Regions from separate parts of the Streptomyces sp. NPDC057287 genome, predicted to be linked through region 1. Evidence: riboswitches for the same ligand, from Rfam matches in the RefSeq annotation. Region 1 holds a riboswitch; each other region holds the start of a gene.

Region 1 (7,096 bases):
CCGGTCGAGGAGAGGAGGACCTGGCAGGGGTCGTCGGCGACCTCCAGCGGCACGGAGGCGACTTGCGAACCTGCGGACTCCAGCAGGACCGTGCGGCGATCAGTGCCGAACTTCTTCGCCACGGCGGCCAGTTCGGCCGAGACCAGCTTGCGCAGCTCGGCGTCCGACTCCAGGATCGCGGTCAGCTCGGCGATCTCCTCGGTCAGCTTGTCCCGCTCGGCCTCCAGCTCGATCCGGTCGAAGCGGGTGAGCCTGCGCAGCGGGGTGTCCAGGATGTACTGCGTCTGGATCTCGCTCAGCGAGAAGCGCTCCATCAGGCGCTCCTTCGCCTGCGCCGAGTTGTCGCTGTCCCGGATGAGGCGGATGACCTCGTCGATGTCGAGCAGCGCCACCAGGAGGCCCTCGACCAGGTGCAGCCGGTTGCGCCGCTTGGTCCTGCGGAACTCGCTGCGGCGGCGCACCACGTCGAAGCGGTGGTCGAGGTAGACCTCCAGGAGCTCCTTGAGCCCCAGGGTGAGAGGCTGCCCGTCGACCAGCGCCACGTTGTTGATGCCGAAGGACTCCTCCATCGGCGTCAGCTTGTAGAGCTGCTCCAGCACGGCCTCGGGGACGAAGCCGTTCTTGACCTCGATCACCAGACGCAGACCGTGGGCCCGGTCCGTGAGGTCCTTGACGTCGGCGATGCCCTGGAGCTTCTTCGAGCCGACGAGGTCCTTGATCTTGGCGATCACCTTCTCCGGGCCGACGGTGAAGGGGAGTTCGGTGACGACGAGACCCTTGCGACGGGCCGTGACGTTCTCTATGGCGACCGTGGCGCGGATCTTGAACGTGCCACGCCCGGCGGCGTAGGCGTCCTTGATGCCGCCGAGGCCGACGATCCGGCCGCCGGTCGGCAGGTCGGGCCCCGGGACGAAGCGCATCAGCGTCTCGAGGTCCGCGCCCGGGTGCCGGATGAGGTGGCGGGCGGCGGCGATGACCTCGCCGAGGTTGTGCGGGGGCATGTTGGTCGCCATGCCGACCGCGATCCCGGAGGCACCGTTGACCAGGAGGTTCGGGTACGCCGCCGGAAGGACGACCGGCTCCTGCTCCTGGCCGTCGTAGTTGGACTGGAAGTCGACGGTGTCCTCGTCGATCGACTCCGTCATCAGGGTCGTGGCGTCGGCCATCCGGCACTCGGTGTACCGCATGGCGGCGGGCGGGTCGTCGTTGCCCAGCGAGCCGAAGTTGCCGTGCCCGTCGACGAGGGGCAGGCGCATCGAGAACGGCTGTGCCATGCGCACCAGTGCGTCATAGATCGACGCGTCGCCGTGCGGGTGCAGTTTGCCCATCACCTCGCCGACGACGCGCGCGCACTTCACGTAGCCGCGGTCGGGGCGCAGCCCCATCTCGTTCATCTGGGACACGATGCGGCGGTGGACGGGCTTCATGCCGTCGCGGGCATCGGGCAGCGCCCTGGAGTAGATCACCGAGTACGCGTACTCGAGGAAGGAGCCCTGCATTTCGTCGACGACGTCGATGTCGAGGATCTTCTCCTCGAAGTCGTCCGGCGGCGGGGTTTTCGTGCTGCGGCGGGCCATCGCGGCTGCGACTCCTTCACAGATTCTGTCGGGCAACCTCAGGTTCTGACGCCGACCATTGTGGACCGCCGTACCGACAACGCCGACCTCGACCCGTCCGAAGCGGCCCCGGGGCCCCCGCTGAGCCCCCGTTTACGGCAGCATCTACGACAACATTCACCCAACGGGAACTTCGCCAGGTACCCGTGCGCTTGCTTAGAGTGGCAGGTCCGGCAGGAAATCCTGTACCGATCGAAGGGACGTACATGCCCATGGGTCACACGGCCACAGCCCAGGCCGGTTCCGGCGGCTTGACGGCGACCGAGCACCGCTTGGCCAACGGCCTGCGCGTGGTGCTCTCCGAGGACCATCTGACCCCCGTCGCCGCGGTCTGCCTCTGGTACGACGTCGGCTCCCGCCACGAGGTCAAGGGCCGCACAGGCCTGGCTCACCTCTTCGAGCACCTGATGTTCCAGGGTTCGGGCCAGGTCAAGGGGAACGGGCACTTCGAGCTGGTGCAGGGGGCCGGTGGTTCCCTGAACGGCACGACCAGCTTCGAGCGCACCAACTACTTCGAGACGATGCCCACGCACCAGCTGGAGCTGGCCCTGTGGCTCGAGGCCGACCGGATGGGCTCGCTGCTCGCCGCGCTCGACGAGGAGTCGATGGAGAACCAGCGGGACGTCGTGAAGAACGAGCGCCGCCAGCGCTACGACAACGTCCCGTACGGCACGGCCTTCGAGAAGCTCACCGCCCTCGCCTACCCGGAGGGCCACCCGTACCACCACACTCCGATCGGTTCGATGGCCGACCTGGACGCGGCGACCCTGGACGACGCGCAGGCGTTCTTCCGGACGTACTACGCGCCGAACAACGCCGTGCTCTCCGTCGTCGGGGACATCGACCCGGAGCAGACGCTCGCCTGGATCGAGAAGTACTTCGGTTCCATCCCCTCGCACGACGGCAAGCAGCCCCCGCGCGACGGCACGCTGCCGGACGTCATCGGCGAGCAGCTGCGCGAGGTCGTCGAGGAGGAGGTCCCCGCGCGTGCGCTGATGGCCGCCTACCGGCTGCCGCACGACGGCACGCGGGCGTGCGACGCCGCGGACCTCGCCCTGACCGTGCTCGGCGGCGGCGAGTCGTCCCGCCTGCACAACCGGCTGGTCCGCCGCGACCGTACGGCGGTGGCCGCCGGCTTCGGGCTGCTGAGGCTGGCCGGCGCGCCCTCCCTGGGCTGGCTGGACGTCAAGACGTCCGGTGGTGTCGAGGTGCCGCAGATCGAGGCGGCGGTCGACGAGGAGCTGGCCCGCTTCGCCGAGGAGGGTCCCACTCCGGAGGAAATGGAACGCGCTCAGGCGCAGTTGGAGCGCGAGTGGCTGGACCGGCTCGGCACGGTCGCCGGCCGCGCCGACGAACTGTGCCGGTACGCCGTCCTGTTCGGTGACCCGCAGCTCGCGCTGACCGCGGTGGGCCGCGTGCTCGACGTGACGGCGGACGAGGTCAGGGAGGCCGCCCGGGCCGCCCTGCGACCCGACAACCGTGCGGTCCTGGTCTACGAGCCGGTCGAACCGGCCGACGAGACGGACGGCACCGACGCGCACGAGGGGGCAGACAAGTGACCGACGCCGCCGTGACTGGAGTAGCGATGCAGTACCACCCGCAGCCGACCGCCGGCGAGGCCAGGCCCTGGGCCTTCCCCGCGCCCGAGCGTGGCGCCCTGCCCAACGGGCTGACCGTGCTGCGCTGCCACCGCCCCGGCCAGCAGGTCGTCGCCGTGGAGATCTTCCTCGACGCGCCGCTCGACGCCGAGCCCGAGGGGCTGGACGGCGTGGCGACGATCATGTCGCGCGCCCTGTCCGAGGGCACGGACAAGCGCTCCGCCGAGGAGTTCGCCGCGGAGCTGGAGCGCTGCGGCGCCACGCTGGACGCCCACGCGGACCACCCCGGGGTCCGCGTCTCCCTGGAGGTCCCGGTCTCCCGGCTGTCCAAGGCCCTCGGCCTGGTCGCCGAGGCCCTGCGGGCCCCGGCCTTTACGGAGAGCGAGGTCGAGCGCCTGGTCGTCAACCGCCTCGACGAGATCCCGCACGAGCAGGCCAACCCCGCCCGCCGGGCCGCCAAGCAGCTGTCCAGGGAGCTCTTCCCCGCCACGGCCCGGATGTCGCGTCCGCGCCAGGGCACCGAGGAGACGGTCCGGCGGATCGACGCCGCGGCCGTGCGCGCCTTCTACGACGCCCACGTCCGGCCGTCCACGGCGACGGCGGTCGTCGTCGGCGACCTCACCGAGGTGGATCTGGACGCGCTGCTCGCCGAGACCGTCGGCGACTGGTCGGGCAATGCGGGCCAGGCCCGCCCGGTGCCCCCGATCACCGCGGACGACACCGGCCGTGTGGTCATCGTGGACCGTCCCGGAGCCGTGCAGACACAGCTGCTGATCGGCCGCATCGGCGCGGACCGGCACGACAGCGTGTGGCCCGCCCAGGTCCTCGGCACCTACTGCCTGGGAGGCACGCTCACCTCGCGGCTGGACCGCGTGCTGCGCGAGGAGAAGGGCTACACCTACGGCGTCCGGGCCTTCGGACAGGTGCTGCGCTCGACTGCGCCCGGTTCCTCGTCCGGGGCGACCGGTGCCGCCATGCTCGCCATCAGCGGCTCCGTCGACACGGAATCCACGGGGCCCGCGCTCGACGACCTCTGGAAGGTCCTGCGCACCCTGGCGGCAGAAGGGCTCACCGACGCGGAGCGTGAGACCGCCGTGCAGAACCTCGTGGGCGTCGCCCCGCTGAAGTACGAGACGGCGGCCTCGGTGGCGGGCACTCTCGCCGACCAGGTGGAGCAGCACCTGCCGGACGACTACCAGGCCGAGCTGTACGCGCGCCTGGCCGGGACCGGCACGGTCGAGGCGACCGCCGCAGTGGTCAACGCGTTCCCGGTGGACCGGCTGGTCACCGTCCTGGTCGGGGACGCCTCGCAGATCGCGGAGCCCGTCCGGGCGCTCGGCATCGGAGAGGTGTCGGTCGTCTCCGGCTGACATGACGGGACATCAGGGGCCCCGGCGGGCAATCCCGCCGGGGTTCTGTCATTTGTCCGTATAGTCGCAAAAGTTTCTGTTCATCCTGTGGGATGTACGACAAAAGCCCCGTTCCGTTTGGTGAGGGGAAGCGGCTCGCTCTAGCGTCGGCCCGGCTGTCCGTCAGACGAATGCCGCATCCGTGGCGCCGGGCAGCCATCGCCGAGTCCCCGTCAGGCGCGAGCCTGGGGAGCCGGGGACCCACGCAGTCCCTGGGGTGAATCGGATCCCTGTACCTCGCACGAGTCTCCAGGGGCCCGTAGGAGACCTTCCTGCTCCGAACCCGTCAGCTAACCCGGTAGGCGAGAAGGAAGGAAAGGACCAGCCCCTCCATGGCGTTCATCCGTGCCACCGGGAAGCACCGTGCCCCGAGCCGCCTGACGCGCAAGAGCGCCGAGGTCGCCGGCATCGCGGCCCTGGCCACCGCCGGTGTCATCGGCGCCACCGCGTCCCCCGCCCTCGCCGCGGAATCCGAGACCCCCGCCTCCTCCTCCACCGGTCTGACGCAGACCGTCGCCCTCGACACCACGCTTGCCGCCCAGATCGACGCCCAGGCGAAGGCCCAGGCGCACCAGGCCGAGGTCGAGGCCAAGGCGAAGGCCGCCGCGAAGGCCAAGGCCGAGGCGAAGCGCAAGGCCGAAGCCCGCGCCAAGGAGGTCCGCGAGGAGAAGGCGCGTGCCGCCCGCGCCGCCGAGCGCGCCCGGCTGAACGCCTTCCACCTCCCGGTCGCCGGCTCGCACGTGACCACGGGCTACCAGTCCGGCGGCGCGCTCTGGTCCTCCGGTACCCACTCCGGAGTGGACTTCCAGGCGGCGTCCGGCACCTCCGTCGTCGCGGTCGGCGCCGGCACCGTCGTCGAAGCGGGCTGGGGCGGCGCGTACGGCAACAACATCGTGCTCAAGATGAAGGACGGCACGTACACCCAGTACGGCCACCTGTCCTCGATCGGTGTCTCCGTCGGCCAGAGCATCGGATCGGGCGAGCAGATCGGCATCTCCGGTTCGACCGGCAACTCCACCGGGCCGCACCTGCACTTCGAGGCCCGGACCACCCCCGAGTACGGATCGGACATGGACCCCGTCGCCTACCTCCGTGCCCACGGCGTCCAGGTCTGACCCCACCCCCGCACGGCACCGCTCCGACGAAGGCCCCGGCATGTGCCGGGGCCTTCGCCGTGCGTCCGGGGAGGTGTGTGCCGAAGCCCCCGAAGAACTGCTCCCTGGCCAAAAGATATCCATGGATTCCACCCTGCCATCGGAAATTCCCGCAGGTTGCAATAGAGTCGCAGAACAGGCGTCGATCAGCCGCGTTTCGCGGGGATTAAGGCGGAGGTTCGGACATGCGCATTCCCGCGCATTCGGTATGCACGGCAATCCGTGACGACATCGTCTCCGGTGTCTTCGAGCGCGGCAGCCGCCTCACCGAGGAGGTGCTCGCGCGTCGCTACGGCGTCTCCCGCGTCCCCGTACGCGAGGCGCTGCGCACCCTGGAGTCCGAGGGGTTCGTCGTCACCCGCCGGCACGCCGGCGCCTGCGTCGCCGAGCCCACGGAGCAGGAGGCCGCCGACCTCCTGGAGATCCGGATGCTCCTGGAGCCCCTGGGAGCCGCACGGGCGGCCCAGCGTCGTACCGACGCGCACCTCAAGGTGCTCCGAGGCCTGGTCAGGCTGGGGCAGGAGCGGGTCCGCCGGGGGGAGGGGGAGGATCTGCGCTCCCTGGGCGGCTGGTTCCACGAGACGCTGGCGCAGGCATCAGGCAGTCCGGCGCTCATCGCGTTGCTCACCCAGCTCCGGCACAAGATCACCTGGATGTACGCCGTCGAACAGCCGGCTCGCCCCGCGGACTCCTGGGCGGAGCACGGCGCTCTCGTCGACGCCGTGGCGCGCCGCGACGGGGAACGCGCCAGGATGCTCGCCGCCCAGCACGCGGAGCGGGCCACTGCGGCACATCGGCTGCGTCGCCCGGACCGCACCGGGCACACGGCGGCCGCGGCCCGCGTGAGGACTTCGCAACACCCCGTAAACATCGCGGGCGTCCGTCATTAACAATTGCGCCGTATACAAAGAGTGGTAATTACCGGAGGGCTTTCTTTTTGCTGCCCTGATCCCGAATTCCGGTGCTTGCCCGCTCTTGCTCCTGAAACAGAAGAGCCGCGGCTCCCGGGTAGGGGTGCCGCGGCTTTCCCGCAGAAAAGGATCCGGATCGGGAACGGCCCGGATCAGACGGTCTCCGGGAGCTCCTCGAGCCCCTCGGCGACCAGCTTCGCCAGACGGTCCAGGGCGGCCTCGGCGTTGTCCGCCTCGGACGCGAGCACGATCTCCTCGCCGCCCTGGGCGCCCAGTCCGAGCACCGCGAGCATGGAGGCGGCGTTCACGGGGTTGCCGTCCGCCTTGGCGATCGTCACGGGGACGCCGGAGGCCGTGGCGGCACGGACGAAGATGGAAGCGGGGCGGGCGTGCAGGCCCTCGGCCCAA
Region 2 (7,096 bases), on a different contig from region 1:
GCATCCCCACCCTGCGTCTGGACACCGGCCTCGACCAGCTGTCGTTCAAGCACGACGGAGCCGTCTACGGCGTCCATGAACTGCCCGTGGCCTGGTGACCCCGCACCCCCGTACCTGCCCGACAGCGACAGCGACACCGACGACGAAGGAGTGCTCATGAAAGTGACCCTCGACCAGGACAAGTGCGTGGCGTCCGGGCAGTGCGTGGTCGCGGCCGACGACGTGTTCGACCAGGACGACGACGGCATCGCGGTGCTGCTCGACCCCGCGCCGCCGTCGGAACGGGCCGACGACGTCCAGCAGGCCGCGGCGGTCTGCCCGGCCCTCGCCATCATGGTCCAGGACTGACGGGGAGGGGCCGGAGGCGGCGGTGGTCCACTGCCGCTCCCGGCCTCCGTCGCCCGTCCTCCTCCCGCCGTGGCCCTGTCCGCTACGGGACGGGGAGGAGCGTGCCCGTGGTGGAGCGGGACTCGATGTCGCGGTGCGCCCGCTCCGCGTCCCGCAGCGGGTAGCGCCCTCCGACACCGGAGGCGTGGCCATCCTGATGTCCACCGGCCGGACCGCCCATCTGGAGGCCGCGCCGGACACGTCGCCGGACCTGCTGCGCGCCACGGGCGCGCCGGCGCTCTCCCCCGAGGTCCGACCGTAGGGGTCTGACGCACGGGCGCGTCTCCGGCCGGGCGCGCCGCGGTCTGCCGGCGGCCCCTCCCGGCCCCGCCCCCCTTCCGGGGCGCCGCCCACCCCTTCCGCTCAGTGCGGACTCCAGCTGAGCTTGCCGCCTCCCACCCACCTGACGGACGCCGGGTCGTCGAGGTCGTGGACCGGGACACCGGCCGCGGCGGCGGCGATCAGGACGTCCGTCATGGCGGTCGCGCTCCCGATCACCTCCCCGTCGATCTCCACGATGCGGAAGGGCGGGTCGCCCGGCTGGACGGGCAGGACGGTGATCCGGGGGGTGGGGGCGTAAGGGCTCTCGGTCATAGGCGGATCGGTTCCACGCCGACGCCCCGGGTACGCCTGCAGACATCATCCGTGAGTCAAATGCCCGTTTTAGAACGTTTTTAGAAATTAATCCCGTAATCCATAAAAGGCCATTTCGTGGGACCTGGCCCCCTTCGCTCGGGCGCAAATCGCCCGAATCGGACTCCGTGACCAGGGTCACCTCCGGCGCCCCGGACGCGGGTGTGCGGCAGTCGGTTCCCTTCTGCGCCAAGAGAAATGAATGACGCGGTGTGGGGTGGATTACATGAATTCCCGTGAATCGATCTTGCGGATGAATTGTGATCACTCCGCCAGGCTTGTTCCTTTCCCTATTTCTCGCCTACGGTCACCATCACTCCGGGCGGAACGCCGAATCCTGCCGCCGTCCGGTTACCCGACCACTTCTCGTACGGCAGGAGCGGGGGACCCAAGTAAGCGCCGATCCGGTTTCCGGAGCGGCTCGGGGTGAAGTCGCATTCACATGCGGCCGGGCATCTCCAGCTCGAACCCGACAGCTCACTTCGCAGGCGACGGAGAGGAATTCAGCATGCCCGAAAACGGTAAGCACCGTCGTTCCAGGACCACTTCGCTCACCCGCGGCATCATCGCCGTGAGCACGGGTGGAGCCGCCCTGGCCCTTCCCCTGATCGGTGCGACCGGCGCCTTCGCCGCCCCGGCCCAGCCCGCCGCCGTGGAAAAGGCCGCAACGTCGACTGCTGTGTCCGGCAAGGGAATTGCCGCGCAGAAGTCCAAGTCCACCACCTATTCCGTCGTCCTGGGTGACACCCTGGCCAAGATCGCTCGCGAGCATTCCGTGAGCGGTGGCTGGAAGGCCCTGTACAAGGACAACGAGAAGGTCGTCGGCGGAAACCCCGACCTCATTCACCCCGGCCTGAAGATCACTATCGGCGCCAAGGGCGGGAACAAGTCCGCGGACAAGGCCGAGAAGGCCGAATCCAAGGCTTCCGACCGTGCCGAGAAGAGCGCCGACCGCGCCGACCGTTCGGAGCGCACGAGCACCTCGCTCGCCGCCGAGGGCGCTCCCGCCGCCGAAGCCGCTCCCGCGGCCGAGCCGGCCTCGTACACGAACGACCTCGACGGCTGGATCAAGGAGTCGCTGGCCGTCATGGCCGAGCACGGCATCCCCGGCACCTACGAGGGCATCCACCGCAACATCATCCGCGAGTCCGCGGGTGACCCGCAGGCCATCAACGACTGGGACATCAACGCGATCAACGGCGTCCCGTCGAAGGGCCTGCTGCAGGTCATCGACCCGACCTTCCAGGCCTACCACGTGCCCGGTACGTCGATGGACAGCTACGACCCGGTCGCCAACATCACGGCCGCGTGCAACTACGCCGCGGACAGGTACGGCTCGATCGACAACGTCTTCGGTGCCTACTGAGTCCTCATGGACGCGGGTCCTCCGACGCACGGGCGTGTGACGGAGGGCCAGAACTGACGGGTGGTACGGGTTCGGCGGAACCCGTACCACCCGTCTTTCGTGTCCGGGGGCCCATGTCGCGTCGCCGCAGCGCAGGCCGGCGCCCCCGCGACAGGCCGGTCGGAGTACGGCTGACTGGTCTCGTACAGGTTCGTCGTCCATACTGCCCGCCGTGGAGCAGCGCATAGATTCGAACGACAAGCCCGAGTTCGCCGCGGGGACAGACCCGGCGTACGTCCCCGGCCTGACGGCCCCTGCCCCCGCGCGGACGGAGGCGGAGGCGGCAGCGGAGAAGGCGGAGCCCGAGGGGGCCCCGGCGGCCGATGTCGCGGACGCTCCCGCCGAGGGGGCGGCCGTGGACGGTCCCACGGCCGCCGGCGCCGCGATCCCGGAGCACGGGGCCGAACCGGTCGACCGGGCCGACCCGGACGGCGAGGACGCCGGAGGCGGGGACGGCCCCGTCTTCGAGGTCAGCGACCGGCGCGGGTCCATCAGGGTGGACGCCGAGGGCGTCCGGTTCCGGCTCGACGACCAGGAGGCGGAGTTCGACTGGTCCGAGATCGGCGCGGTCGAAGTCAAGACCGGCCGTTTCGGACGCCGGTTCACCGTGACGGTGCACCTGTCGAGCCGCCGGTGGTTCAACGCCGAGGTCGAGGCCGGATCCCGGGGCGACCTCAAGGGGTGGACGGCGGAACTCGACGAGGTGCTCGACGCCTACTTCGAAGAGGCCTGACCTCCGCGTCCACGGCCGCACACCGGGCTGCTCGCCGGCCCGGTGTCCGGCATGCCGTGACGGGCTTCAGCCTCCGGCCACCGCGCCGAGCACCACGGACCGCGTCAGATGACGCGGCAGGTCGGGGTCGAGCCCACGGGCCTCCGCGCGGGCGATCGCCAGCCGCTGGACCCGGACCAGATCGGCCAGCGGGTCCAGGCCGCTCTCCACCCAACGGGCCCCGGTCGCCAGCACCTGCTCGCGGAGCCCCTCCGGAGCGGTGCCGAACATCCAGGTCGCCGTCCCGGCCGTGGCGATGCTGATGGGGCCGTGGCGGTATTCCATCGCCGGATACGACTCCGTCCAGGAGAGTGACGCCTCCTTCATCTTCAGCGCCGCCTCGTTCGCCAGCCCGACGGTCCAGCCGCGTCCCAGGAAGCTGAACTGGGTGCATTCCAGGAGCCCTTCGGGAAGCGGCTCCGCCAGTGCGGTCTCCGCGTCCCGTACGGCGTCCTCGGTGTGCAGTCCGAGATGGGCGCGGAACAGGGTCAGCGCGGTGGTCGCGAAACGCGTCTGGACCACGGACCGTTCGTCGGCGAAGTCGAGGACGACCACCTCGTCGGCGGCGTCCATCACCGGGGTCTGCGGGTCGGCCGTCACGGCGAGGGTCCGGGTCGTGCCGCGCAGGCGGGTCAGCAGGTCGAGCACCTCGGTCGTGGTTCCCGAACGCGTCAGCGCCACCACCCGGTCGTACGCGCGCCCGAAGGGGAACTCCGAAGCGGCGTAGGCGTCCGACTCGCCCTGCCCGGAGGCCTCTCGGAGCGAGGCGTACGCCTGTGCCATGTAGTACGACGTTCCGCAGCCGACGACGGCGATGCGCTCACCTGCGGCGGGCAGGGCCGCCTTCCGGTCGGCAGCGACCTCCGCCGCGCGGCGCCAGCAATCCGGCTGGCCGGCTGTCTCGGTCTCGACATGGGACATGTCCGCACTCCGCTTCCGCTGCTGCTCGCGCCTGATGGGTGGGGCCGGTTGGACGTGGGGCCGGTTGGGATCGTCACCCGTTTGTTCAATGTTGCATGTTAGCTGGGTCAATCGAGCAAGAACAAGCAAACCGGCTCTGCCGTCATGATCCACGCGTGGTCGGTTTTCAGCCATGCTCGGTGGGTAGTCGGCTCAATCCGGTTCTGTCGCCCGCGTGTGGGTATCCGTCCGGCGGCGCGACAGTGGCAGGCGATATCTGGTGCATCAGGTGAAAAGTTCCCCGTGAGGTCGATCTGCGGCAACCCCGGACGGTCACCGCCGCACGACGGTCCGTCCGGGCGAGGGGCGATTTCGCGTCATAGGCTTGAGGCATTGGCCGAGTTCGAACGCGCTGCCGGATCGGGGTCGGCATAATCGCCCCATGTCGATCACGGGTGGGGACGTCGTTGACCTCGGCAGGGGCCTGTACGCCTGGCTGCCGCCGAAGCGGGGCTGGGGCCTGGCCAACTGCGGCCTGCTCGTGTCGCCGCGCGGCGGGCTGTGGATCGACACCCCGTACGACCCGGTGCTGGCCGGCCAGTTCCTGGCGGAGAGCCGGAAGCGGCTGCCCGACGGGGCCGGGATCGACCGTGTGGTCGTCACCCATGCCAACGGCGACCACTTCTGGGGCGCCGGGGTGCTTCCGGACGCGGAGATCATCGTGACCCGGGAGGCCCGGGAACACATCCACTACGACCCCACCCCGCAGCAGCAGCACGCCCTGGTGGCCGGAAGTGATCCCTCCACACCCCTCGGCGCGTACCTCGGCCGGCACTTCGGAGGCTTCGACTGGTCGGAGACCGAGGCCGTGCGCCCGACGACCTACTTCACCGGAGAGCTCGAACTGACCCTGGGGAAGTACGCGGTGCAGGTCTCGTCCCTTCCGCCCGCGCACACGGGAGGTGACCTGATGGTGTACCTGCCCACGCAGCGGACGGTGTTCAGCGGCGACGTCATCTTCTCCTCCACCCCGGAACAGCCCGGGGACCACCCGGTGCACTGGGCCGGCCCCCTGAGCAATGTGATCGAGGCCTGCGAGCGCGTCCTGGCCACCGGCGCCGAAGTGATCGTCCCCGGCCACGGCCCCGTGCTCGACCCGGCCGGAGTGCGGGAGCACATGAGCTACCTCGCGTACGTACGTGAGCGCGCCCACGCCCTCCACGCGGCGGGGGTGCCCGCCATCGAGGCCGCGCGCCGCGTGATCGCCGAAGGCCGTTATCCGTCCCTCGGTCTGCCGGAGCGGCTCGTGGTCACCATCGGCAGCGAATACCGCCACCTCGACGGCTCCGAACTCCCCGGCGTCCTCCAGGTGATGGCGGACGTCGCCGCCCTCGCCCGCGAGACCGGCGCGGCGTGTACCGGCGAGCCGGCATGACGGCCGTCCGGCACGGTGGCGGCACGGACCGCCGGCCGTCCCCGACAACAGAGACGCGGTGACGCCGTGGTGGCATGGATCCTGGCCCTGATCGCCGTCGTGGTGGCGGTATGGACGTCGGAGCGCATGTACCGGGCGAGGCGGGAGGCCTACGGCGCCTCGGCCCACGCCGAGCTGGCCGAGCGTCAGGCCAGGGCGGCAGAGGCCCGGACCCTCGCCCTCACCGAGGAGATCCGCCAGCTCGCAAGAAAGCGGATACCCGCCGCGGCCACCGCGCTCTCCCACCGCACAGCCCCCGTTCCCGGCCTGCGCGAGGCCGCGGACATCGAAGGTGACGCCGCCCGTCTCCTGACCGAAGCCGTACAGGCGGCACGCACCGCGGTCCTGGAGGAACGCGGCCGGGTCGACGCGGCCGCAAGGTCGGCCATGCGCGGCACCTCCGCGAAGATCCAGTCGCTGCTCAACCAGTCGCAGCACCTGTTGCAGGAACTCCAGCACGAGTACGACGACCCGAGGATCCTCCAGCTCGACTTCCGCAACGAACTGGCGTTGCGCCGCACCCAGGCCACGGCCGTGCTCTGCGACGCCTGGCCGGGCCTCGCGCGGCAGAACTCCTCCCTCGTCGAGGTCGTGCTCGGCGCCCAGTCCCGGGTCGCGGGGTACGAGCGGATCAAGGTCGCCAACCACCTGCGCCAGGAGAGGCTCGCGCTGGTCGCCCGCGCCGCCGAACCCCTCGCCATCGCCCTCGCCGAGCTGCTGGCCAACGCGGCGGCGTACTCCCACCCGGACACCGAAGTGCCGGTGACGGTCCAGCAGACCCCCGGACGCGGCGCCCTGATCCTGGTCGACGACGCCGGGATCGGCATGGACGACGACGCGCTGAAGCGCGCCCGTGCCCTGCTGTCGGGCCCCTCCGAGGTGCTCCTCACCGAGCTCGGGGACCCGCCGCAGACCGGTTTCGCCGTCGTGGGGCGGCTCATCGCGCGCTACGGCTTCAGCTGCCACATCGAGTCGTCCCCGTACGGAGGCATGCGCGCGATGCTGCGCATCCCGGCCCATCTGCTGACCGTGATGGACGACGACCGGACCTTGTCCGTGCTCGCGCCGAAGCCGGTGCACGCGCGGGGGACGGGTGCCGAGCCCCACGCGGCCGACGCCCCGGCCTCAGCCGCACCACCGGCCGCGCCCTCGTCGGCCGGGTCCGACTCGCCGGTCCCTGTGCCGGCCGGGCCCGACTCGCCGGTCCAGGTCCCCGCGTCGGCCGAGCCCTCCGTGGTCGCGGAACCCGCTGCGCAGGCTCCCCCCGACGAGGGCGCGGCGCACACGGCGGAGCTGCCCACCCGGCGGCGCAGGTCCAGGAAGGCGGCCTCCCCGGAGGAGCCGGCCACCCGGCAGCAGGCGGCCGAGGAGCCTGTGCTCCGCACACCCGAACGGGCCGGAGCCGCCTGGTCCGCCCTCCAGGAGGGCACCCTCAGCGGCAGGAAGGCGCCCGACGCCCCGGCGCAGGCGCCCTCAGCATCCCCATCGGACGACCAAGGAGACGACGAGACGTGAGCGCCACCCC
Region 3 (7,096 bases), on a different contig from region 1:
ACGAACCGGATCCGGTCGGCGCCCAGCTCCTTGATCACCGCCGCGTACTCGCGGCAGGCGTCGAAGGTCCGATCGAGCGCCTCGGGGGCCAGCCGGCCGGTCCGGTCGACACCCTGGCCGAGCCGGACGATCCTCATCCGGCGGTCCAGCTCGGTGAAGTCCCCGGTGGCGGGGTCCACGTCCGCGACGAGCAGGCGGATGGAGTTGGTACCGCAGTCGATGGCGGCAACGCGGGTCATGGGGCTCCTGTGGTTGTACGTGTACCGCGCGGGATCAGGACGCGTCGGGTCCGGCGCCGGGGCCGCACGGCGTGACGCACGGGCCCTTGGCCCACCATTCCGGCAGCATCGCGATCGCCTCGTCGCCCAGCGGGTTCACGCCCGGGCCCGCGGCCAGCGAGTGGCCGACCAGGACGTGCAGGCACTTCACCCGGTCCGGCATGCCGCCCGCGCTCGGGAAGCCCTCCAGGACCTCGATGGCGTCGCGCCGGGCGAGGTAGTCCTCGTGCGCGGCGCGGTAGGCGGCTGCCAGCTCCGGGTCCGTCGTGAGCCGCTCGGTCATCTCCTTCATGACCCCGTTGGCCTCCAGCGTGCCGATCGCGGACGCGGCACGCGGGCAGGTCAGGTAGTACGTCGTCGGGAACGGCGTGCCGTCCTCCAGACGGGGCTGCGTCTCGACCACGTCCGGGTTGCCGCACGGGCAGTGGTGCGCGATGGCGCGCAGCCCGCGCGGCGGCCGGCCGAGCTGGAGCTCGAACGCGGCGATGTCCGCGGCGGTCGGCGTGGTGGATTCGGTCTGCGGAGGGGGCGTGTCCATGCCTGCCTTGAATGTCATCGGTCGGACTGTATGAATCGGTGCGGGCCCGGCGCGCCGCGCGTACGCGAGGTCATTCGCGGTCCGCGCTGTCGACGCCGTCCCAGAGGTTCGAGTGCCAGGGCCGACCCGTCGCCCCCGGCTCGCCCCGGCGCACCTCGGCCGCGTCCGGGTCGACCACCGTATAACCGGTCTCGCCGGGCACCACGTAGTGGAGGTGCTGGCGCGCGAGACGCCGGATGTACGCGTCGTCCTTGAGCCGCGCCTTCTCGTCGCGCAGCTCCTCGGTCCGCTGGTGGGCCTCCCGGGAGAGCCTCTCCTGGTCGGCGATCTGGTCGCGCTGGGAGACGTACTGGCGCATGGGGTACGCCAGGGCGACCACCAGCGAGCAGACGATCAGCGCGAGGAACGCGGCCCGGCCCGTGAGCCGTGAGCGGCGGGCCTGGCGGCGGCTCTGGGACCGGTAGACGCGGGCCGCCGTCTGCTCCCCCAGCAGTCGCAGCCTGGTCGCGGTGGAGAACCGGTCGCGGTCCTTCCCGGCCATGTCTCACGCCTCCCCGTTACGCACGTCCGTCCCCGCACACGGTACGGGACCGAATGCGGGGACGGACGGAGGCTGGTGCTCCGGACTCGGGCTGTCAGCCGTCGAAGCGGAACCGCGGGAACGCCGAACGGCCGGCGTACACCGCGGCGTCGTCGAGGATCTCCTCGATGCGCAGCAGCTGGTTGTACTTGGCGACGCGGTCCGAGCGGGCCGGGGCGCCGGTCTTGATCTGGCCACAGTTCACGGCGACGGCGAGGTCGGCGATGGTGACGTCCTCGGTCTCGCCGGAACGGTGCGACATCATGCACTTGAAGCCGTTGCGCTGCGCCAGCTCGACGGCGTCCAGGGTCTCGGTCAGCGAACCGATCTGGTTGACCTTGACGAGCAGGGCGTTGGCCGAGCCCTCCTCGATGCCGCGGGCGAGGCGCTCGGGGTTGGTGACGAACAGGTCGTCACCGACGATCTGCACCTTGGCGCCGAGCTTGTCGGTGATGACCTTCCAGCCCGCCCAGTCGTCCTCGTACAGCGGGTCCTCGATGGAGACCAGCGGGTACGCGGAGACGAGCTCCTCGTAGTACTCGGTCATCTCGGCGGCAGAGCGGGACTTGCCCTCGAACTCGTAGACGCCGTCCTTGTAGAACTCGGACGCGGCGACGTCGAGCGCGAGCCCGATGTCACGGCCGGGGACGTAACCGGCCTCCTTGATGGCCTCGAGGATGAGGTCGAGGGCGGCACGGTTGGACTCGAGGTTGGGGGCGAAGCCGCCCTCGTCACCGAGACCGGTGGACAGGCCCTTGGTCTTCAGGACCTTCTTCAGGGTGTGGTAGATCTCCGCGCCCCAGCGAAGGGCTTCGGAGAAGGACTCGGCGCCGATCGGCGCGATCATGAACTCCTGGATGTCCACGTTGGAGTCGGCGTGCGAGCCGCCGTTCAGGATGTTCATCATCGGAACGGGCAGCAGGTGCGCGTTCGGGCCGCCGAGGTAGCGGAACAGCGGGAGGTCGGAGGCCTCGGACGCGGCGTGCGCCACGGCCAGCGAGACACCGAGGATGGCGTTGGCGCCGAGGGAGCCCTTGTTCTCGGTCGCGTCCAGGTCGAACATCGCCTGGTCGATGAGGCGCTGCTCGGTGGCGTCGTAACCGACGAGCTCCGGGCCGATCTGCTCGATCACGGCGAGGACGGCCTTCTCGACGCCCTTGCCCTGGTAGCGGTTGGGGTCACCGTCGCGAAGCTCAATGGCCTCGAACGCACCGGTGGAGGCGCCGGACGGAACAGCAGCACGTCCCGTGCTGCCGTCGTCGAGGCCAACCTCGACCTCGACCGTGGGGTTGCCCCGGGAGTCGAGGATTTCCCTGGCTACGACGACGTCGATGGACGGCACGAGGCATCTCCTTCTGGGATCTGACACTGGTTGTGCAGGGTCACTGTGGCCTTGCGCCACGAGCCTAACCGGCCCGGCCCGCTCCGTCGGCCGTCCGCCCGTCCCCTGGGACGAAAAAGGACCCAAGGGCCTGCATTCCGGGCAAAGGTCCAGAATTCTACTGGTGGGTAACCACAACAGTTGAACGCTCACCCCGACGGCGGGCCCGCACCGGCACCCGTTCGGCAGGTGCCGGACACGACCGCGGCCCGGCGCGCGGGGGGTCTGCGCGCCGGGCCGGGCCGCCGGGGCAGGAGGGGGACCCCGGACCGCTTCCGACTACTTCAGGTGGAGCTGCTGACCCGGGAAGATCATGTCGGCGTCGTCGACGATGTCGTCGTTCAGCTTGAACAGCTTCGCCCAGCCGCCCTTGACCTTCTTCGCGTCGGCGATCTTGCTGAGGGTGTCGCCGGCCTTCACCTTGTACTCGCCGTCACCCTTCTCGACCTTCTTGCCGGTCGGGGTGGTGACGGTCTTCTCGGGGGCCGTGCGCTTCTCGCTGCGCGTGGTGGGCTGCTCGGCCTTGCGCTCCGGCTGGGCCTTCGTCTCGGCCTTGTCGGCGCTCTGGCCGGAGCCGGTGTCGACACCCGGGTCCACACCGTCGTTCGTCAGCCCGCCGGCACCGGCACAGGACCAGGCGCCCGGACCCTGGAGGTCCAGGAGCTTCTCGGCGGCGGCTATCTGCTGGCCCTTGGTGGCCAGGTCGGCACGGGCGGCGTACTGCGTGCCGCCCGCGGCTGCCCAGCTGGAGGCCGAGAACTGCAGGCCGCCGTAGTAGCCGTTACCGGTGTTGATGGACCAGTTGCCACCGGACTCGCACTGGGCGACGGCGTCCCAGGTGTCGACGGAGGCGGCGGAGGCACCGGTCGCGCCCATGAGCGGCACGGCGACGGCAGCACCGGTGACACCGGCCAGGGTCGCGATACGGACGGCCTTGGACGGGCGACGGTGCTTGCCCTTGCTGGAAAGCAGCATGGTTCTCCTCACCGACGCCTACGAGGTGAGCTGTCGGGTTCGGGCCTGTGAGTTGCCCGGTGACCCGCTCCCGCGGACCACTTCACCCCTAGCCGTTCCCCCGCCCGTCGTCCGACGGCCGGGTTCCGGCACTTACCTGGGTCCCCCGCTCCTGCCTACGGCGCTTTACGCGTCGTTCCCCCCGACCGACGGCAGGATTCGGCGTGACGGTCGAAGGTGCCCGCGGTGCGAGCGGCTCCGACCGTAAACACACGCAACCCCCACATTCAAAGATGGACATAACGGCTAATCAGCGCGTAACGGTCCGGCCTTGGGGGCCGTTTTCGCAGGTCGGAGCCAATATGGACGGACCGGACGGACGGGGCACGGCAGTTGACGCAAAGAGACCCATGTCTCACTTACGCATAAGTGGACATAGGCCTCTTAACTGCCCCTGTTTTCGGGGTGTTTTCCCGCTTTTGATCAGTTGACGGCGGCGTCCTCCGCCTGGGTGTCCTGCGCGTCCGTCCCGAGGCCGAGGCCGAGGTCCAGGTCCTGGCCCGGAAGGATCAGGTCCGGGTCGGAGCCCAGCTCGTCCTTGTTGGCCTCGTAGAGCGCGGTCCAGCCGCCGCGAAGCTCCTGCGCGTCGGCGATCGCCCAGAGGTTGTCGCCCTCGCGGACGGTGTACGTCCCCTCGCCGCCCTGCCGCGCGCCGGCGTCGCCCCGCGAGGCGTGGCGGCCGGACTCGCGCCCGTCACCGGCGCCCGTCTCCGTGCCGGCCTCGGGGGCCGGGGTGCCGCGGTGCTTCCCGTTCTTCGCCCCGTCGTCCTTCGAGGTGCCGGACGACCCGGAGGCCTCGGGGGACGGCGTGGCGGACGGCGACGTGCCGGCCTCGCCGGTCCCGCCGGTCCTGTCCGCGGTGTCGTCGGAGGCGTTCCCCTTCGCCTCGCCCTTCGCGCCCGAGCCGTCCTTCTCGTCGGCGTCGTCCGCCGGGTCCGTCGCTTCGGACGAGGGGGTCTCGGACGGGGTCGCGGTGTCCGAGGGCTCGGCGGACGGCTCGCCGCCCGGGTCGACTCCCGGCAGCGTCCCGTCCAGGGCGAGGCCGGAGATCACCGCGCAGCTGGGCCACGCCTGCGGGCCCTTGTCGTCCAGGACCTTCTCCGCGACCGCTATCTGCTGCGAGCGGCTCGCCAGGTCGGCGCGGGACGCGTACGACGTGCCGCCGTAGGCCGACCACGTGTCCTGCGAGAACTGCAGGCCGCCGTAGTAGCCGTTGCCGAGGTCGGCACTCCACATGCCGCCGCTCTCGCATTCGGCGACCCTGTCCCAGGTCGTCGCGTCGGCGGCCTGCGCGCCGCCCGCACCGAGCAGCGGAATGGCGATGGCCGATCCGGTGACGCCTGCGGCGACGACGATGGCGGGTGCCTGACGAGGGCGACGGTGTCTGCCGTTCGCGGAGCCCATGGGATTGCCTTCCGTGTGACTGACATGTGACGGGTGAGTCGAGGGGTGAACCTAGCCCTACTCGAACGTGTGTCACAAGTCGATGCAGCGGAGATCACGTGAAAGTCACAGAGTTGACAGGCTGTCACTTTTTTCGGCTGGGCGCCCGGCTCCGAACTCCACAGGAAGCGTGCGCAGTCCACGCATGATGAGCCCGCCCCTCCATCGCAAATCGGCAGGATCTGCGGCAAGCCGCAGGTCGGGAAGGCGGCGCAGCAGCGTCGCCAGCGCCACCTGCCCCTCCAGACGGGCCAGCGGCGCCCCCAGGCAGTAGTGGATGCCGTGCCCGTATCCGAGGTGCTGATTGTCACTGCGCGCGAGGTCCAGGGTGTCCGCATCCTGGAACCGCTCCGGATCGCGGTCGGCGGCCGCCAGCACCACGAGGACGGGGTCCCCCGTCGCGATGTCCTGCCCTCCCAGCGTCACGGGCTCGGTGGCGTAGCGCCATGTCGCGAGCTCCACCGGCCCGTCGTAGCGCAGCAGCTCCTCCAGGCCCGTGGCGAGCAGGTCCGTCTCCCCCGCGGCCAGCGAGCGCTCCAGGCGTGCGCGCTGGACCGGGTCGCGCAGCAGGGCGTAGGTGCCGTTGCCGATGAGGTTGACTGTGGTCTCGAAACCGGCGAAGAGCAGGATGAACGCCATCGCCGCGGCCTCGTTCTCGCTGAGGTGCTCGCCGTGGTCGCTGGCCCGGATCAGCCCGGAGATCAGGTCGTCGCCGGGGTTCTCCCGCTTGCGGTGGATGAGCTCGGCGAGATAGCCGCGCATCTTCTTGACCGACCTGGCCACCCCGCCGCGCGGCCCGCCGCCGTGCCGGATCATCATGCCCGCCCAGTCACGGAAGTCGTCCTGGTCCTCGCGGGGCACGCCCAGCAGGTCGCAGATCGCGTAGATGGGGAGGGGGAAGGCGAAGTCGTGGATGAGGTCCGCCTTCCCCTCCTCCACGAACGAGTCGATGAGGCGGTCCGTCAGCTCCTGCACGCGCGGGGCGAACTCGGCGACCCGGCGCGGGGTGAACGCCTTGGACACGAGCCGGCGCAGCCGGGTGTGGTCCGGCGGGTCGATGTTCAGCAGGTGCGTCATCAGCTCCGCCTTGCGCTCCCCCGGGATGCCCGTCCTGCCCTTGGCGGTCGCCGACCCGGAGTGGTGCGCCGGGTTCTTGGAGAGCCGGGTGTCGGCGAGGGCCTGCCTGGCATCCGCGTACCGGGTCACCAGCCAGGCCTCGACGCCGCTGGGCAGCGCCGTGCGGTGCACGGGGCTGTGCTCCCGGAGCCAGGCGTAGGCGGGGTACGGGTCGGTGGCGAACTCCCAGGTGAAGAGTTCGGGCGCTGCGTCGGGCGCGGAGGCCGTATCGGGGCTGTCGTTCACTCCTCGACGCTATCCGGCGTGGAGCCGAGCCCCTCGGCCGCCCGGACGGCGTCCCGGTAGGTGCGGGCGGCGGCCCGCAGGGCGGCCTCCGGGTCGGTGCCGTCCTGCTCGGCCCGCACGGCGAGGGCGAGCAGCCGGTGGCCGACGCCGTCGCCCTCGGGGAGTTCCACGTCGAGCCCGGCGGTGCGGACCCTGCTGCCGAGCTTGGCGGCGAGTGCCAGGCCGGGCTGTCCGAGCGGCACCCCGTCGGTGACGGACTCCCGCTGCTTCTCGATCGCCTTCGTACGCAGCCAGTGCGCGCGGACGTCCTCCGGGGTCTCGGCGGTCGCGTCGCCGAACACGTGCGGATGACGGTGGATCAGCTTCTCGACGATCGTGGCCGCGACGTCGTCGATGCCGAACGGCTCCTCCTGGTCCTCCTGCGCGATGCGCGCGTGGAAGACCACCTGGAGCAGTACGTCGCCGAGCTCCTCGCGCAGTTCCTCGCGGTCTCCGTCCTC
Region 4 (7,096 bases), on a different contig from region 1:
GCGACCGGCAGCGGTGAGCTGCCCCGGCTGCACGCCCTGGTGCAGCGTGGCCGGGCGCACGGCCTGCCGGTCCGGGAGCTCGGCCCCGCCCAGATCTCGGAGTACGAACCCAGGGTCCGCGGCCTCGCGGCGATCCGGGTCGGGACGACGGGGGTGTGCGACTTCGCGGCGGTGGCCTCCCGCTTCGCCGCCGAGGTCGACACGGCGGGCGGCCACATCCGCTACGGGGCCGAGGTCGTCGCCGTCGACCGGCGCCCCTGGGGTGTCGCCGTCCGCACGGCCGACGGCCAGGTCGTCCGGGCCCGGGTGCTGGTCAACTGCGCGGGACTGCACAGCGACCGGGTGGCGCGGCTCGCGGGCGACGACCCCGGGGCGCGCATCGTGCCGTTCCGCGGGGAGTACTACGAGCTGGCCAGGCCGGAGCTGGTGCGCGGGCTGGTCTATCCCGTGCCGGACCCTGCGTTCCCCTTCCTCGGTGTCCATCTGACCCGGGGCGTCGACGGAACGGTCCACGTCGGGCCGAACGCGGTGCCGGCACTGGCCCGCGAGGGATACGGCCGGGCGGTCGTCCACCCGCGCGAGCTGGCCGCCACACTGGCCTGGCCGGGCTCCTGGCGGGTCGCCCGGCGGCACTGGCGGTACGGGGCCGGCGAGGTGCACAGATCGCTGTCGAAGCGCGCGTTCACCCGGGCCGTCCAGCGACTGCTGCCGGAGGTGACGGAGGCCGATCTGAGGCCGTCCCCGGCCGGAGTACGGGCCCAGGCCGTCCTGAGGGACGGCACGCTGGTGGACGACTTCCTGATCCGGGACGCGCCGCACACCGTCCACGTGCTGAACGCCCCGTCGCCCGCGGCGACCGCGTCACTGCCCATCGGGAGGGAGGTGGCGCGACGGGCCCTGCTTCGGGCTCGCACGACGGGATGGACACCGCCCGCCGTAGAATCGGGTCATTGTGTCTGAGCCTGTGAACCCCACCCCAGAGACGCCCGGCCCCGCCCCGGAGACGGACGCCGTCGTCCCGGAGACCACGCCCGGCCCCGCCCCGGAGACCGACGCGGACGCGGCGGCGCGCCGCGCCGCCTCCTTCGAGCGCCAGCGCAGGCTGCGCCAGGAGCCACGCTTCCCCGGTGGCCCGGCCGCCGACCCCGCCGGCTCGCACCACGAGCGCCGGATCCGGAGCTTCCAGCCGCGCCGCAGCCGGGTGACCGTCGGCCAGGAGGACGCCCTCCAGCGGCTGTGGCCCAAGTGGGGCCTCGACATCGACGGCCTGGGCGTCCTCGACCTCCCCACTCTCTTCGACGGCCTCCCGGTGGTCCTGGAGATCGGTTTCGGCATGGGCGAGGCCACGGCGCAGATGGCGGCCGACGACCCGGACACCGGAATTCTGGCCGTCGACGTGCACACCCCCGGCCAGGGCAATCTGCTGGGTCTCGCCGACCGGGCGGGGCTGTCCAACGTCCGCGTCGCCAACGGTGACGCGATCATCCTGCTCCGCGAGATGCTGGAGCCGGCCGCGCTGGACGGCCTCCGGGTGTACTTCCCCGACCCCTGGCCCAAGAAGCGGCACCACAAGCGGCGGCTGATCCAGCCGGACTTCCTCGACCTGGTGGCGAAGAGGCTGAGGCCGGGCGCGGTCGTCCACTGCGCGACGGACTGGGAGCCGTACGCGGAGCAGATGCTGGAAGTCCTGACGGCGCACCCCCTGTTCGAGAACACCCGGGCGGACGGCGGCTACGCGCCCCGTCCCGCGTTCCGGCCGCTGACCCGCTTCGAGGGCCAGGGCCTGGACAAGGGGCACGTCGTGCACGACGTGCTGTTCACCCGTCGCTGACCGGCCACCGGCGGGCTCCCCGGCCACCGCCCCGTGGCCAGGTGTCAGTCACCCTCGTTAGGGTCGTCAGGTGTCCGAGGGGTCCGTACAGCATCAGCAGCCGGCCGTCCCGGTGCTCGAGGAGCAGCAGCTCGACGAGTTCCTGGGCGCCGTCCCGGAGCGAGGCCAGTGGCGTTACCGGCCCCGCCGCGTCGGCATGGTCTGGCGCAGCAAGGCGTTCCGCGCCGGTGCGGTGATCACGGTGCTCGCGCTCTGCGGGCTGGTGATCCTGGCGCTGGTCCGTCAGCAGACGGGCACCGAGGGCTTCCTCGTGGGACTGGGGCTGGCCGTTCTTCCGGTGCCCCTGCTGATGGCGGCGTTCCGCTGGCTCGACCGGGTCGAACCGGGCCCGTGGCGGAATCTGCTCTTCGCCTTCGCCTGGGGTGCGTGTGCCGCCGCGCTCGTGGCGATCATCGCCAACTCCTTCGCGACGCGCTGGATAGCGACGGCCACCGCGGATCCGGCGGGCGCCGACACCCTCGGGGCCACGGTGGTCGCACCGGTGGTCGAGGAGAGCGCCAAAGCCATCGCGGTCCTGCTGATCTTCCTGTTCCGCAGACGGCAGTTCGCCGGAATCGTCGACGGCATCGTGGTCGCCGGCTTCACCGCGACCGGCTTCGCCTTCACCGAGAACATCCTGTACCTGGGCAATGCCTTCGGCGAGGACCAGCAGCTGGGGACCACCGGCTTCGCCTCCGTGACGGTGGGGACGTTCTTCGTCCGCGTGGTGATGTCGCCGTTCGCGCACCCCCTGTTCACGGTGCTGTCCGGTATCGGCTTCGGCATCGCGGCGCTCGGCGGCGCGCGTCACCGGGTGCGGCGGGTCGTCCTGCCGCTGCTCGGTCTCGCCCTGGCCATAGGCATGCACGCCCTGTGGAACGGCTCGTCGTCCTTCGGGCCGTACGGCTTCTACGCGGTGTACGGCGCCTTCATGGTGCCGTCCTTCGGCCTGGTGACCTGGCTGGCCGTCTGGTCGCGCCAACGGGAGCTGCGCACGCTCTCCACCGAACTGCCGGTCTACGCGGCGGCCGGCTGGCTGACCCCTGCCGAACCCCTCGCGCTGGCCTCCATGCGGGCACGGGGCATGGCCCGCGACATGGCCAGGCACTGGAACAGCCACCCGGACCCCGCGCGGGGCAGGGCAGCGGCACGCGCCGTCGCCGAGTACGAGTCCTTCGCGACGTCCCTGGCCATGCTCCGCCGCAGAGCCCGTCACGACGGGGCCGGCCGGGACTTCGCCCTCCGCGAGCAGGAGTTGCTGCACCACCTCTGGCACCGCAGGGACATCGCGGGCCCGGCCCTGACGTACGCCGCCCATGCGACGGGCCGGCTGCCGCGGGCGCACCGGCCGCCTCCGTTCCCCCGCCAGGTCCCCCACGGCGACGGACTTCCGCAGCAACTCCCCGCTCCGCACCGGCACTACGGCGGCCACAACCCGTACCTGGAGGACCGCTAGGGGCTCCGGCGCGGATGCCCGGCGGCTCCCGCGCCGGGCTCCCGCCGGGCCGGGGTCAGGCGGACGCTTCGGTCAGCTCCGCCAGCTGCGCCTCGGTCAGCCGCAGACCGGCGACCGCCACCAGCGCGGGCAGCTGCTCCACCGTGCGGGCGGAGGCGATCGGTGCGGCCACGGTCGGCCGGGAGGCCAGCCAGGCCAGGGCGACCGTGGCGATCTCCGCGTCGTGCTCCTGGGCGATCCTGTCGAGCGCCACGAGCACCTTCTGCCCGCGCTCGGTCTCCAGGTGCTTGGCCGCGCCTTCGGCCCGCGCGCTCTCGACGGATGCTCCCGCACGGTACTTGCCGGTCAGGAAGCCCGAGGCGAGCGCGAAGTACGGGACGGCGGCGAGACCGGCCCCGGCCGCCGTGTCCTGGAGCGCGCCCTCGTAGGTGTCGCGCGAGACGAGGTTGTAGTGCGGCTGCAGTGCCACGTAGCGGGCCAGGCCCTCGCGCTCGGAGAAGTCCAGGGACGCCCTGAGCCGCTCGGGGCTGATGTTGGAGGCGGCGATCTCCCGCACCGTGCCGGCCTTCACCAGCTGGTCGAGGGCGGTGATGATCTCCTCGACGGGGACGTTCTCGTCGTCGAAGTGCGTGTAGTAGAGATCGATGTGGTCGGTGCCGAGCCTGCGCAGCGAGGCCTCGGCCGCCGCCTTGATCGTGGTGGGCGACAGCCCCTTGTACGCCGGATGGGCGCCGACCTTGGTGGCGACGACGATGTCGTCGCGGCGGGAGCGTGCCTTCAGCCACTTGCCGATGAGGGTCTCGGACTCGCCGCCCTCGTTGCCCGGGATCCAGGCGGAGTAGGAGTCGGCGGTGTCGATGAAGTTGCCGCCGGCCGCCGCGTACGCGTCGAGGACGGCGAAGGTCCGGTCCTCGTCGGCCGTCCAGCCGAAGACGTTGCCGCCGAGAGCGAGAGGGAAGACCTTGAGGCTCGAAGTGCCGAGCGGGCGCAGAGAAGTCATACCCGGGATCAACCAGCGGACGGAGGTGCCTATTCCGCTTCGCGGGCCGCTTCCCGCACGTGCCCGGGTCCGGAGAGCCCCGCCGGCCGGAGAGACCGGCGGCCCTGACGTCGGGGGGTCGTGCGTCAGGGCCGCCGGGGTTCCGGTGCCTGGATCAGATCGAGAGGCCCTTGCCGCGGAGCCAGCTCATCGGGTCGACGCCCGAGCCGTCCGCGGTGTGGATCTCCAGGTGGAGGTGCGGGCCGGTCACGTTGCCGGTGGCACCGACGCGGCCGATGGTGTCGCCGGTGCTGACCTTCTGTCCGGCGGTGACATCCATCGAGGACTGGTGGCAGTACCAGACCTCCGTGCCGTCATCGAGCTCCAGGACCGTGCGGTAGCCGTACGAGCCGGACCAGCCCGCCGACTTCACCGTGCCGCTGTGCACGGCCTTGACCGGCGTGCCGGTCGGAGCCGCGAAGTCCAGGCCGGTGTGGTGGCCGGAGGACCACATCGAACCGGACTGCCCGAAGGTCGAGGTGATGGTGTACGAGGAGGTCGGGACGGCGTAGCTGGCGGCGAGCTTGGCGAGGCGCTCGGCCTCAGCCTTCTTCTTCGCCGCCTCCTCCGCCGCCTTCTTCTCCGCGGCGACCTCGGCCTCGGCGTCGCTCTGCTGCTTCGCGGCCTGGGCCGCGGCCGCTTCGGCCGCCGCCTGCTCCTGGGCGGCCTTGGCCTCGGCCTCGGCTCCGGCCGACTGCTGCTCGGCCTGCTGGAGGATGCGTGCGCGCAGGGCCTCGCCCGCGTCGGTGGTGCCCTGCTCGGCCTCGGCGGCGGTGATACCGGCCGTGGTGAGCGGGGAGGACGCCGCGACCGTCCCGTGGTCCGAGTCGGAGTCGCCGGCCATGAAGGCACCCACGCCGGGAAGGGACTTGGCGTCGGGGAGATTGTCCGCGATGGAATCGGGAAGAGAGATGGAGACCGGCGGCTTGCTCTGCGCGGTGGCCATGCCGCCCGCACCGACGGCCGCGATGACGCCGACGCCGAGGACGGTGGAGCTACGGGCCAGACCGCGCTGCTTGGCTACGCGATGCCGGCCGCGTACGGGACGGATGGACTCCTCTGTGGGGTTCCATTCCTCCCAAGTCCTGTCCTCATCACCGAAGCTTCCGGTCCTGAAGGATGACGGGGCCTCGGGGGCAGGCTGGTTGGACGCCACGTGGGCGCGCTCCTTTCCTTCCTTCTCGCCTACCGGGTTAGCTGACGGGTTCGGAGCAGGAAGGTCTCCTACGGGCCCCTTCGTCTCTCGCGAGACACAGGTGCCCGATTCACCCCATGTAGGTGGTTCCCCGGTTCCCTTGCGGAATTCGGCGCTGCGCACGGTGCCGTCTCTTGCGACGGCAGGTACAACCGCGCTGCGTTATCGAACGTTAATAGACACCCGGGCCCGATTCCAAGCTGTTCCCACAGATCGTTCACGACTCCGGCCTGGACTTTCAGGGGTCAAACGGGCGCAAACGGGCGACTTGAGCCCACCTGATTCGGCCAGCACTTTCTGACTGTGCGTCAAATGTTATGCGGAGCGGGGTCCTTCGACTACGGACGGTCGCAACCGGTCATTCACTGTCCCGCCCCACAATCTTCACCGTCGTCCGCCGCTCCTGCTGCCCCCGGGAAGGTCGGCCGACGGCGAGGAGCGCCAGGTCGTCGGTCGAGCGGCCGCCGGTGTGCAGCCGTACGTCGTCGGTGAGTGCGGACAGCAGTTCCTCGGGCCCGGGGAAGAGCCGGCCGCGCAGCCGGGCCGCCGGGTCGTAGAAGACGCCGTTCGCGTCCCGCGCCTCGGAGAGGCCGTCGGTGAACGCCAGGAACGTCGCCCCCGCCGGAAGCGCCCACTCGTCCGACCGGTCCGGCCACGCGTCCAGCCCCATACCCAGCGGCAGCGCGGGCGCGGTCGGAGCCAGCACGTCGAGCGCCCCGTCCGCGTGCAGCACGAGCGGCTCCGGATGGCCGCGGTTGACGACCCGCAGGGTGTCCGAACCGGCAGGGATCTCCGCGAGGACGGCGGTGACGAACCCCTCCATGGAATCGAGGCCGCCCCGCCGGGAGCCCTCACGGGCCAGCGCCCGCTCCAGCCGCTGGACCACGCCCTCCAGCGACAGCTCCTGCTCGGCGGCCTCCCGGAAGGCGCCGATCACGACGGCCACGGCCGCCACGGCGTCCAGCCCCTTGCCCCGCACGTCCCCGACCACCAGGCGGACACCGAAGGGCGTGTCCGCGACGGCGAAGAGGTCACCGCCGACGAACTCGTCCGCCTGCGCGGCCTCGTACCGCGCCGCGATGTGCAGCCCGCCGATCCGGGACTCCGGGACCGGGAGCACCGCACGCATCGCGGTCTCGGCGACGAACCGGGCCGAGGCGAGCTGCTCGTTGCCGCGGTGCACGACGCGGTTGATCACGAGGGACAGGGCCACGACGGTCATCAGCGTGAGCAGGTCGGTGACCGGCGCGACCCTGAACAGCACACCGTCCGAGAGCCGGATGGCGAGCACGATCAGGACCGCGGCGAGCCCGATGCGGACGGTGCTGCTCAGCGAGAAGAACGGGGCGGCGACGAGCGCGGCGGCGGCGAAGAGCGGGACGGCGGTGACCTCGGACGGCGTACCGAGGTCGAAGGCCACCCCGGCACAGATCAGCAGGGCGGGCAGCGCACGCACGAACCGTCGCGAACGGAAGCTCCTGGGAGCGCCCCGTCGCCGTCCGTCCCGCTTGCCCACCTGTGCACTCCTGCCCGGTC

The links. A riboswitch is a leader RNA that binds a small molecule or an ion and turns the genes downstream of it on or off. The one in region 1 is predicted to bind cyclic di-AMP.
Region 2: it holds a riboswitch for cyclic di-AMP, as region 1 does, so the genes downstream of both, ACFUNE_RS31160 (transglycosylase SLT domain-containing protein) here and ACFUNE_RS26885 (M23 family metallopeptidase) in region 1, are expected to answer to the same signal.
Region 3: it holds a riboswitch for cyclic di-AMP, as region 1 does, so the genes downstream of both, ACFUNE_RS30335 (transglycosylase family protein) here and ACFUNE_RS26885 (M23 family metallopeptidase) in region 1, are expected to answer to the same signal.
Region 4: it holds a riboswitch for cyclic di-AMP, as region 1 does, so the genes downstream of both, ACFUNE_RS18645 (M23 family metallopeptidase) here and ACFUNE_RS26885 (M23 family metallopeptidase) in region 1, are expected to answer to the same signal.

What each region holds. Positions count from the first base shown of each region.
Region 1 is NZ_JBHUYV010000015.1:108,524-115,619, forward strand. Features, by position in the region: gene ACFUNE_RS26870 (DNA topoisomerase (ATP-hydrolyzing) subunit A) at 1-1,577, opposite strand, end outside; gene ACFUNE_RS26875 (M16 family metallopeptidase) at 1,823-3,175, shown strand; gene ACFUNE_RS26880 (M16 family metallopeptidase) at 3,202-4,584, shown strand; cyclic di-AMP (ydaO/yuaA leader) riboswitch at 4,774-4,943, shown strand; gene ACFUNE_RS26885 (M23 family metallopeptidase) at 4,956-5,738, shown strand; gene ACFUNE_RS26890 (GntR family transcriptional regulator) at 5,963-6,667, shown strand; gene ACFUNE_RS26895 (HPr family phosphocarrier protein) at 6,841-7,096, opposite strand, start outside.
Region 2 is NZ_JBHUYV010000020.1:126,431-133,526, reverse strand. Features, by position in the region: gene ACFUNE_RS31175 (cytochrome P450) at 1-98, shown strand, start outside; gene ACFUNE_RS31170 (ferredoxin) at 157-348, shown strand; gene ACFUNE_RS31165 (hypothetical protein) at 751-981, opposite strand; cyclic di-AMP (ydaO/yuaA leader) riboswitch at 1,339-1,524, shown strand; gene ACFUNE_RS31160 (transglycosylase SLT domain-containing protein) at 1,529-2,386, shown strand; gene ACFUNE_RS31155 (hypothetical protein) at 2,598-3,158, shown strand; gene ACFUNE_RS31150 (SIS domain-containing protein) at 3,225-4,118, opposite strand; gene ACFUNE_RS31145 (MBL fold metallo-hydrolase) at 4,540-5,532, shown strand; gene ACFUNE_RS31140 (ATP-binding protein) at 5,599-7,086, shown strand; gene ACFUNE_RS31135 (roadblock/LC7 domain-containing protein) at 7,083-7,096, shown strand, end outside.
Region 3 is NZ_JBHUYV010000019.1:107,896-114,991, reverse strand. Features, by position in the region: gene ACFUNE_RS30355 (exopolyphosphatase) at 1-239, opposite strand, end outside; gene ACFUNE_RS30350 (DUF501 domain-containing protein) at 274-816, opposite strand; gene ACFUNE_RS30345 (septum formation initiator family protein) at 887-1,357, opposite strand; gene eno (phosphopyruvate hydratase) at 1,452-2,738, opposite strand; gene ACFUNE_RS30335 (transglycosylase family protein) at 3,057-3,752, opposite strand; cyclic di-AMP (ydaO/yuaA leader) riboswitch at 3,753-3,893, opposite strand; gene ACFUNE_RS30330 (transglycosylase family protein) at 4,215-5,195, opposite strand; gene ACFUNE_RS30325 (cytochrome P450) at 5,301-6,596, opposite strand; gene ACFUNE_RS30320 (nucleoside triphosphate pyrophosphohydrolase) at 6,593-7,096, opposite strand, start outside.
Region 4 is NZ_JBHUYV010000008.1:356,295-363,390, reverse strand. Features, by position in the region: gene lhgO (L-2-hydroxyglutarate oxidase) at 1-960, shown strand, start outside; gene trmB (tRNA (guanosine(46)-N7)-methyltransferase TrmB) at 953-1,831, shown strand; gene ACFUNE_RS18655 (PrsW family intramembrane metalloprotease) at 1,902-3,326, shown strand; gene ACFUNE_RS18650 (aldo/keto reductase) at 3,382-4,326, opposite strand; gene ACFUNE_RS18645 (M23 family metallopeptidase) at 4,481-5,521, opposite strand; cyclic di-AMP (ydaO/yuaA leader) riboswitch at 5,533-5,685, opposite strand; gene ACFUNE_RS18640 (PP2C family protein-serine/threonine phosphatase) at 5,919-7,096, opposite strand, start outside.